DNA from 2 places in the Aminobacter sp. BE322 genome. Region 1 is predicted to be linked to the other one. Evidence: predicted binding sites of a transcription regulator. Region 1 holds the regulator's gene; the other holds the start of a gene.
The links. The regulator HrcA, encoded in region 1, represses chaperone genes, less so after heat shock. The targets are predictions, from matches to a motif close to GTTAGCACTCNCNNNNNGNGAGTGCTAAC.
Positions count from the first base shown of each region.

Region 1 (4,779 bases):
ACATGTCACACTTGCTCGTGTACCCGCACGGTCCCGCTGTGGCCTCATTGGTCAGGCCGCCCGTTCACGCAGCAAAATTCAGGATATTCAGATGCGACCGGCATACGGCGGCATAGACTTCGGCACTTCCAATTCCACCGTCGGCGTCATCGAGAACGGCCGCCCGCGCCTCGTCGCGCTCGAGGGCGAGAGCGTCACCCTGCCGTCGGCCATCTTCTTCAACTTCGAGGACGACAACACCGCCATGGGCCGCCAGGCCATCGGCGAATACACCGACGGCGCCGAGGGCCGCCTGATGCGCGCGCTGAAGAGCGTGCTCGGCTCGTCGCTGGTGCACGAGAAGACCCGCATCAAGGCGCGCCAGATCGCCTTCACCGACATCATCGGCATGTTCGTCGGCCACCTCAAGGACAAGCTCGAAGGCCATGTCGGCGAAGCCGTCGAGAACGTCGTGCTCGGCCGCCCCGTCCAGTTCGTCGACGAGGACGCCGAGGCCGACGCCGCGGCCCAGGGCGAGCTCGAAAAGGCCGCCCGCAAGCAGGGCTTCAAGCATATCGACTTCCAGTTCGAGCCGATCGCGGCCGCCCTCGACTACGAGCGCACCGTCAGCCGCGAGGAACTGGCGCTGATCGTCGACATGGGCGGCGGCACCTCCGACTTCTCCATCGTCCGCGTCTCGCCCGAGCGCGCCGCCGCGCCGGACCGCAAGGCCGACATCCTCGCCAACCGCGGCGTTCATATCGGCGGCACCGATTTCGACCGCCTGCTGTCGATCGCCCATGTCATGCCCGAGCTCGGCTATCTCTCGCCGACCAAGGACGGCAAGCGCAACCTGCCCGCCGGCTACTTCATCGACCTCGCCACCTGGCAGCGCATCAACCTGCTCTATACCCCCAAGGCCAAGCTCGACCTGCGCCAGATCCGCTTCGAGGCGGCCAGGCCCGAACTCGTCGACCGCATGATCGAGGTGGTCGAGCAGCGTTTCGGCCACGCGCTCGCCACCCGGGTCGAAAAGGCCAAGATCGAGCTCACCGACGCCGACCGCGCCACCGTCGGGGTCGATCTGCCGGCTGCGCATTTCTCCGCTTCCTTCACCCGCGGGCAGCTGGAGGACACGATCCGCACTGAGGTCGGCCGTGTCACCGCCACTGTTGCCGACACGCTGACCGAGGCCGGCGTGCGCGCCGAGGACATCACCGCCGTGTTCCTGACGGGCGGCTCGACCGCCATCCCGCTGGCACGCCAGAGCATCCTCGAACTCGTCCCCGGCGCCAAGGTGGTGCAGGGCGATGCCTTCGGCAGCGTCGGGATGGGGCTCGCGCTCGATGCCCAGCGCAAGTTCGGCTGATTGGACCCGCGTCGAAGCATGATCTTGCGCCGGGTCGAGCCCGGCGCTTCATGAAGCGAAGCAGCGGCGGCTATGAAAGGTCGGCGTCGAGGCGCCGTTCGAGTTCGACCAGGTCCTGCGGCAGCGGCAGGCCTTGCGCGCGCAGCTCGGCGAGCTTCTCGCGGATCTGTTCCTGCAGCTCGTGGGCGTCCTCGGGCTGGTTGACCATCTCCTGAAACAGGACCGCGATCTGGGCCTTGATCTGTTCGAGCGCCATCTGGGTCTCCCCTGGCTGTGCGGCTATCGCAGCATGCGCGAAATAAGCTGCGCCGTATAGTCCACCATCGGCACGATTCGCGCATAGTTGAGCCGGGTCGGGCCGATGACGCCGAGCGCGCCGACGACGCGGGCGTCCTTGTCGCGATAGGGTGCGACCACCAGCGACGAGCCCGAAAGCGAGAACAGCCGGTTTTCCGAGCCGATGAAGATGCGCACGCCGGAGCCTTCCTCGGCGAGGTCGAGCAGCTGGATCAGCCCGTCCTGCGTCTCCATGTCCTCGAACAGGTGCTTGAGCAGCTCGATGTCGGCCTGGGCGGTGACGTTTTCGAGCAGGTTGGCGCGGCCGCGCACGATGAGGCGGGCCGGCAGGCCGCTGTCGGCCCCGGCCCAGACGGCGAGGCCCTTCTCGACCAGCTGCTGCGACAGCGTGTCGAGCGCCGCCTTGGTCTCGTCCTTGAGGCGGGCGATCTCGGTGCGCGCCTCGGCCAGCGTGCGGCCGCGGATATGGGCGTTGAGGAAGTTGGTGGCCTCCTGGAGTTGGGACAGCGTGACCCCCAGCGGTAGCTCTACGACGCGGTTCTCGACGTCGCCGTTCTGCGACACCAGCACCACGAGCGCCCGCGACGGCTCCAGCTGGATGAACTCGATGTGCTTGAGCGGCACCTCGTTCTTGGTGGCGAGCACGAGGCCCGCGCCGCGCGACAGGCCCGACAGCATCTGGCTCGCCTCGGTCAGCATGTGCTCGAGCGAGGCGCCGTCGCCCGAGGCCTTGACCTGGGCGTCGATGGTGCGGCGTTCCTCGTCGGAGAGGTCGCCCAGTTCCATGAAGGCGTCGACGAAGAACCTGAGGCCCTTCTGCGTCGGCAGGCGGCCGGCGGAGATGTGCGGCGCGTAGACGAGGCCGAGATGTTCGAGGTCGCTCATGACGTTGCGCACGGTGGCCGGCGACAGCGACGAGGGCAGCATGCGCGACAGGTTGCGCGAGCCCATCGGCTCGCCGTCGCGCAGGTAGGATTCGACGATGCGCCGGAAGATGTCGCGCGAGCGCATGTCGAGGGATTGCAGGCTGGGGTCGGTAACCGCTTTGGTCATCTTCTTCTTGGTCTCCGCCCCAGATGATATAGACAGCGCCGGCCCGAACACAACCGTTGCCCGGCTTGCCTGTTTTCCTTTGCGCTCCCGTGGGCATGGGGCTACAAGCCGGCGACATCTGCCAAATTCCTGAGAAAGAACCCGCATGCGCCCCTCCAAACGCCAGTTCGACGAAATGCGCGCCATCTCCTTCGAGCGCAACGTGTCCAAGCACGCCGAAGGCTCGTGCCTGGTCAAGTTCGGCGACACGCATGTGCTGTGCACGGCGAGCCTGGAGGAGAAGGTGCCGGGCTGGATGCGCAATTCCGGCAAGGGGTGGGTCACGGCCGAATACGGCATGCTGCCGCGTTCGACCGGCGAGCGCATGCGCCGCGAGGCCTCTTCGGGCAAGCAGGGCGGCCGCACGCTGGAAATCCAGCGCCTGATCGGCCGCAGCTTGCGCGCCGTCGTCGACATGCAGGCCCTGGGCGAGCGCCAGATCACCGTCGACTGCGACGTGATCCAGGCCGATGGCGGCACCCGCACGGCGTCGATCACCGGCGCCTGGGTTGCCCTTCACGATTGCCTGCGCTGGATGGAAGCACGCCAGATGGTCAGCGTCGAAAAGGTGCTGAAGGACCATGTCGCGGCGATATCCTGCGGCATCCATGACGGCCAGGCGGTGATCGACCTCGATTATCTCGAGGATTCCTCGGCCGGCACCGACGCCAACTTCGTCATGACCGGCAAGGGCGGCATCGTCGAGATCCAGGGCACCGCCGAGGGCGTTCCGTTCTCGGAGGAAGAGTTCCTGCAGCTGATGGGCCTGGCCCGCAAGGGCATCGCGCGGCTGGTCAGCCTGCAGCAGATGGCGGTGGCGTAAGCAACGAAGGCGATGACGTCGCACCTGGTCACCCCCCTCTGGCCTGCCGGCCATCTCCCCCGCAAGGGGGGAGATCGGCAGCTCAACTGCGGGCGATCCTGTTGCGATTTCGACGTTGAGGCGGTGCGGCTGCCACAGCCAATCTCCCCCCTTGCGGGGGAGATGGCCGGCAGGCCAGAGGGGGGTGTCTAGGTGCAACCCTCCGCCATCCTCGAATCCGCCCTCTACGTCTCCGATCTCGACGCCGCGGAGAAATTCTACGGCGGGGTGATGGGGCTGACGCGGATCGCCAGGGTGGAGGGACGGCACGTATTCTTCCGCTGCGGCCAGGGCGTGCTTTTGCTGTTCAACGCCGACGCCACCCGCCAGCCGCCGAAGCCGGACGCGAGGCTCCCGGTGCCGCCGCACGGCACGACCGGTCACGGGCATCTCTGCTTTGCCGGCACCGCAAGCGAGATCGAAGACTGGAAGATGAGGCTCGAAGGCGAGGGCATCGCCATCGAAGCCGATTTCGAGTGGCCCAACGGCGGCCGCTCCATCTATTTCCGCGATCCCTCGGGCAACTCGCTCGAGATCGCCGAACCGAGAATCTGGGGACTTTGATGCGTGAACTCGCCGACAGGAAGATCGTCATCGCCAGCCACAACGCCGGCAAGCTGCGCGAGTTCGCCGACCTGATGGCGCCGTTCGGCTTCGAGGCCAAGTCGGCCAGGGAATACGGCCTGCCCGAGCCCGACGAGACCGGCACGACCTTCGAGCAGAACGCCTTCATCAAGGCGCATGCCGCGGCCGAGAAGACCGGCCTGCCGGCGCTTTCCGACGATTCCGGCCTGGTCGTCGACGCGCTCGACGGCGCGCCCGGCGTCTACACCGCCAACTGGGCCGAGAAGCCCGACGGCACGCGCGACTTCGGCATGGCCATGCAGCGCACCGAGGACGCCATGCAGCAGCGCGGCGCGACCCGGCCCGACCAGCGCAGCGGCCGCTTCGTCGCCGTCATCTGCCTCGCCTGGCCCGATGGCCACGCCGAATATTTCCGCGGCGAGGCCGAAGGCACGCTGGTCTGGCCGCCGCGCGGCGAAATGGGCTTCGGCTATGACCCGGTGTTCCTGCCCGAGGGCTTCGACAAGACCTTCGGCGAGATGAGCGCCGAAGAAAAGCACGGCTGGAAGCCGGGCCAGCCTGATGCGCTGTCCCACCGTGCCCGCGCCTTCCAGAA
Region 1 covers NZ_JBNPXB010000015.1:20,116-24,894, reverse strand. Annotated here, with positions in the region: gene J2X50_RS18920 (Hsp70 family protein) at 92-1,348, shown strand; gene J2X50_RS18915 (hypothetical protein) at 1,419-1,604, opposite strand; gene hrcA (heat-inducible transcriptional repressor HrcA) at 1,628-2,698, opposite strand; gene rph (ribonuclease PH) at 2,844-3,560, shown strand; gene J2X50_RS18900 (VOC family protein) at 3,753-4,163, shown strand; gene rdgB (RdgB/HAM1 family non-canonical purine NTP pyrophosphatase) at 4,163-4,779, shown strand, end outside.

Region 2 (4,779 bases), on a different contig from region 1:
GCGGCAGTCGCGTGCGTGGCGCGGCGTCGGTGGGCAGACTGCACGATGATGCCGTCCGGCCCCGGATACGTGATTGTAGGTGTGGCGATATCGACATCCGTCAGCTTGATCGGTGCTTTGACTGGGGTGGATTTCGGGTTGCTTAGGCTGGGTGGCGGCAGAGCCCTGTGGGCCTTGACCAGTGCCTCGAGCCAGGCTGCTATCGCAATCGGCGCGACGGCCCGTCCGTCAAGCCAGGTAGTCACCTCGCTTTCGGGACAGCCGATTTGTTCGGCGAGGTCTGCCGCGCTCCATCTCAGAGTCTTCAGACATTCACGCAATCGTCCTGGAATCATGTCGACCTCCCTGCGGTTCGGTGGAGCTCGCGCGGGCTTCCACCATCCTCAAGACCGGCAAGACCTCGCCCGGAAGCGAGGCCTGCGCTTCACGATCCGCTGCTCACGGATGTCGCCGATGCCGACACGTGCTGCGCGGCGAGGAACATCAGTGTCGAAGCAGCCGTCCGGCGGCTCCAACCGGCGGATTCGGCCATGTCGATCAGTCCGTCCAGCAGCGGCTTCAGCGCGCTCCTGCACTCCGTTTCGTGGGCCAGAAACTCTTTGGCCGGATGTGTCGGAGACGGAACGCCTCCAATACCTGTCATCATATTCATGGCATCCTCCGAAGTCGGTCTGACAGACGCCCGCTCCCAGTGTGGGAGCGGGCAGCTTCATCGAGATCTCAGAAGTCCATTCCGCCACCGCCCGGCATTGCAGGAACCGGCGCTTCCTTCTTCGGCTTCTCGGCCACCATCGCCTCGGTTGTGACAAGCAGACCGGCGACCGATGCGGCGTCCTGCAGCGCGGTGCGCACCACCTTGGCCGGGTCGATAACGCCTTGGCTGTAGAGATCGCCGAACTCGTTGGTCTGGGCATTCCAGCCCCAGCCGAACTCGCTTTTCTCGCGCAGCTTACCGACAATGATCGAGCCCTCAGCGCCGGCATTCTCGGCGATCTGGCGAACCGGGGTTTCGATGGCGCGGCGCACGATCTCTACACCGGTCTTCTGGTCGGGATTATCGACCTGCACCGCATCAAGAGCCTTGGCGGCCCTCAGCAACGCCACGCCACCTCCCGGTAGCACACCTTCCTCGACCGCAGCGCGGGTGGCGTGCAGCGCATCGTCGACACGATCCTTGCGTTCCTTGACCTCGACCTCGGTCGAGCCGCCAACGCGGATGACGGCAACGCCACCGGCCAGCTTCGCCAATCGCTCCTGCAGCTTCTCGCGGTCGTAGTCGGAGGTGGTCTCCTCGATCTGCGCCTTGATCTGGGCGACGCGGCCCTGGATCTCCTCCTTCTTGCCGACACCGTCAACGATGGTGGTGTTCTCCTTTTCGATCACCACCTTCTTGGCGCGACCAAGCATCTGCAAGGTCACGTTCTCCAGCTTGATGCCGAGGTCTTCCGAGATGGCCGTGCCGCCGGTGAGGATGGCGATATCTTCCAGCATGGCCTTGCGGCGGTCGCCGAAGCCCGGCGCCTTGACGGCTGCGACCTTGAGCCCGCCACGGAGTCTGTTGACGACCAGCGTCGCCAGTGCCTCGCCCTCGACATCCTCGGCGATGATCAGCAGCGGTTTGCCGGATTGCACCACCGCTTCGAGGACAGGAAGCATGGCCTGCAGGTTGGACAGTTTCTTCTCGTGGATCAGCACATAGGGCTCTTCGAGCTCGACGCGCATCTTGTCCTGGTTAGTGATGAAGTACGGGCTGAGATAGCCACGGTCGAACTGCATGCCCTCGACCACCTCAAGTTCGGTCTCGGCGGTCTTGGCTTCCTCGACGGTGATGACACCTTCGTTGCCGACCTTTTCCATCGCCTCGGCAAGGAAGCGGCCGATCTCGGCATCACCATTGGCCGAGATGGTGCCGACCTGGGCGATCTCGTCGTTCTTCGTCACCTTGCGGGCATTGGCCTTCAACTCGGCAACGACAGCGTCAACCGCCTTGTCGATGCCACGCTTCAGGTCCATCGGGTTCATGCCCGAGGCGACAGCTTTGGCTCCCTCGCGGACGATCGCCTGGGCAAGCACGGTGGCGGTCGTCGTGCCGTCGCCGGCGAGGTCGTTGGTCTTCGAGGCGACCTCGCGCACCATCTGGGCGCCCATGTTCTCGAACTTGTCCTCAAGCTCGATCTCCTTGGCGACGGTGACGCCATCCTTGGTGATGCGCGGTGCGCCAAACGACTTGTCGATGACGACATTGCGGCCCTTGGGACCGAGCGTCACCTTCACCGCATTGGCCAGTATATCGACGCCGCGCAGCATCTTCTCGCGGGCTTCGGTATGGAACTTTACTTCCTTGGCAGCCATTGGATCACTCCTTCAATTAGGCAGCTTCGTTGACTGATTGACGTTCGAAGAAGCCGTCAGGCGGCCTTCTTCAGCGTGGCGGTCTGTTCGATCACGCCCATCACGTCGCTTTCCTTCATGATGATGAGGTCCTCTCCGTCGAGCTTGATCTCGGTGCCGGACCATTTGCCGAACAGGATGCGATCGCCCGCTTTGACGTCGAGCGGCTGAAGCTGGCCGGCCTCGTTGCGGGCGCCTGGCCCGGCGGCGATGACTTCGCCCTCCTGCGGCTTTTCCTTGGCGGTGTCGGGGATGATGATGCCGCCTGCCGTCTTTTCGTCGGCTTCGATGCGGCGGACCAGGATACGGTCATGCAATGGACGGAACGCCATGTCGTTCTCCTCATGGACAAACAGATTTTGAGGTTCCTCCGCACCCGGCCGGCAATATCGGTTCGGTGCGGGGTGCGCCGACCCCTCTCAGGCATCGCGCGCATATCGAGCTAGTTTTGGAATTTTCCGGTTTCAAGAGGCCGGCACAAAAAATTTGGCACTCGCAACTTTCAAGTGCCAACAGGCTGTTATCACGCAGCTATTTCGTTCGAGCTGGAATTTTCCTGCTTGAAATTTCGCGGTGATCCAACAAAATTATCCGAGCTTTGGCGCTGCCTCTGTGCAGCCGGAAACTGAACGCAATCGAGGAGTTTTTTGCAGACGGAGGACATCGATGAACCGACAGAAATTCTTGCCGATCATTCCCTCGCTCGCCCCCGAAACGTCCGACCTTTCGCTTGACCGCCTGCTGTCGCCGGCCAGGCACTTCAAGCACCCCGACGACGTGCTCAGCGACGCCACGCTCGAACTTCAGGAAAAGCGAGCAATCCTGTCGTCCTGGGCTTCGGATGCCTGCGCCGTGGAATCGATGCCGGCGCTGCGCCAGCCGCCAGGTGCTGAGCAGCCAATCTCCTTCGATCAGATCATGGATGCGCTGCGGCAGCTCGACAGCGATGCATCGGCGCGCCAATCCGCATCGTGCGAGTTCTCTCACAGCTTCGACAGGCTGGATGCCTGAGGTTCGCAAAAGGAGAATCATATGGTGACGAGGGTCAGCAGGGAGTTCCGCCTGCAGATGGAAGGCTACGGCCTGACGACAGCCGAGATCCACTATCATCTTCCGGATCACCCGAGCCTGTTGCAGCTCTATGTCTGGCAGGACTACGACCTCGCGCCCGAGTTTCCCGAGTTGAAGGGTTTCCTCAGCTATTGGGAGCGTGAACTGGAGGGGGCGCTCCATTCGGTGCGCGTCGCGCACAATCGTCTGATCAAGCCCTCCGAGTGGAAGGCGATCGACGGCCTCATAGCGATACACTGATAGGCGCTATTGATGCTCGTCCGGATCGGGCAGTTCGACCAGCGCAGCAACGGTTCCCGGTACCGGCCGGCCTTCACGGGTCGTCCGCCCAAAGCATCGCAGTGGCCACGCTGCCTCCGAGCGATGTTTCGCCCTGACAGTTTCCCGTTCGCTTTCAGCATCTCTTCGGGGTCTTGACGCAAGAAAAAACAGTTCCCAAATCCAATTTGCCGGTCGCCAGACGGGGCCGGTACAGTCAGGGAGCGCCGGCTTCTTGGCGCTCATCGTGTCTATGTTGCTCATTGGAGGATATAGCTATGAGAACCGCATTCGACTTCTCCCCGCTCTACCGGTCGAGCATCGGCTTCGACCGGGTCTTCAATCTGCTCGAAAACGCGAGCCGGCTTCAGGCCGTCGATAACTGGCCGCCCTACGACATTGCTCGCACCGGTGAGAACTCTTATCGCATCACCCTCGCGGTAGCGGGCTTTGCGGAGGATGATCTCGACATCACGCTGGAGCCGAACCTTCTGGTCGTCACCGGCGAGCGAAAGGAAGAGGAAGGCTCCGAGTACCTGCACCGTGGGCTTGCGGCGATGCGTTTCGCCCGCCGCTTCGAACTTGCCGACCACGTGAAGGTCGGCGGGGCTTCGCTGGCAAACGGCCTTTTGATCATCGACCTGGTGCGTGAGGTGCCTGAGGAGATGAAGCCCCGGCGCATCGCCATAACAGCCGGCGATGCCACGCCGAAGGTCGCGCAGATCGAGGCGAAGAAGCAGGCCGCGTAAGGCGCAGCTCACCAGAGACATGACGATTCCCGGCGCCGGCAGCATTGCCGGCGCCCAGGACCGTTCTGCTCTATGCAAGCACAAGGAGAAGATAGATGACCATTCGTGATCTCATCCCGTGGAGACGGGACAATAACCAGACGCCGGCCGTTTATCGCGATAACGACCGGGATCCTTTCATGGCACTACATCGCGAGATGAACCGGTTGTTCGACGACGTCTTCCGCGGCTTCGATACGCGGCTACCGCCGTTTGGCGGCTTTGCCGCGCGTGGCGTCAATTGGCCAAGCGTCGAGATTTCCGACACTGA
Region 2 covers NZ_JBNPXB010000033.1:9,533-14,311, reverse strand. Annotated here, with positions in the region: gene J2X50_RS24160 (hypothetical protein) at 425-652, opposite strand; gene groL (chaperonin GroEL) at 721-2,352, opposite strand; gene J2X50_RS24150 (co-chaperone GroES) at 2,409-2,723, opposite strand; gene J2X50_RS24145 (hypothetical protein) at 3,058-3,402, shown strand; gene J2X50_RS24140 (usg protein) at 3,424-3,702, shown strand; gene J2X50_RS24135 (Hsp20 family protein) at 3,999-4,469, shown strand; gene J2X50_RS24130 (Hsp20/alpha crystallin family protein) at 4,565-4,779, shown strand, end outside.
Region 2: the regulator HrcA is predicted to act here: its motif matches at 2,877-2,905, upstream of J2X50_RS24150 (co-chaperone GroES).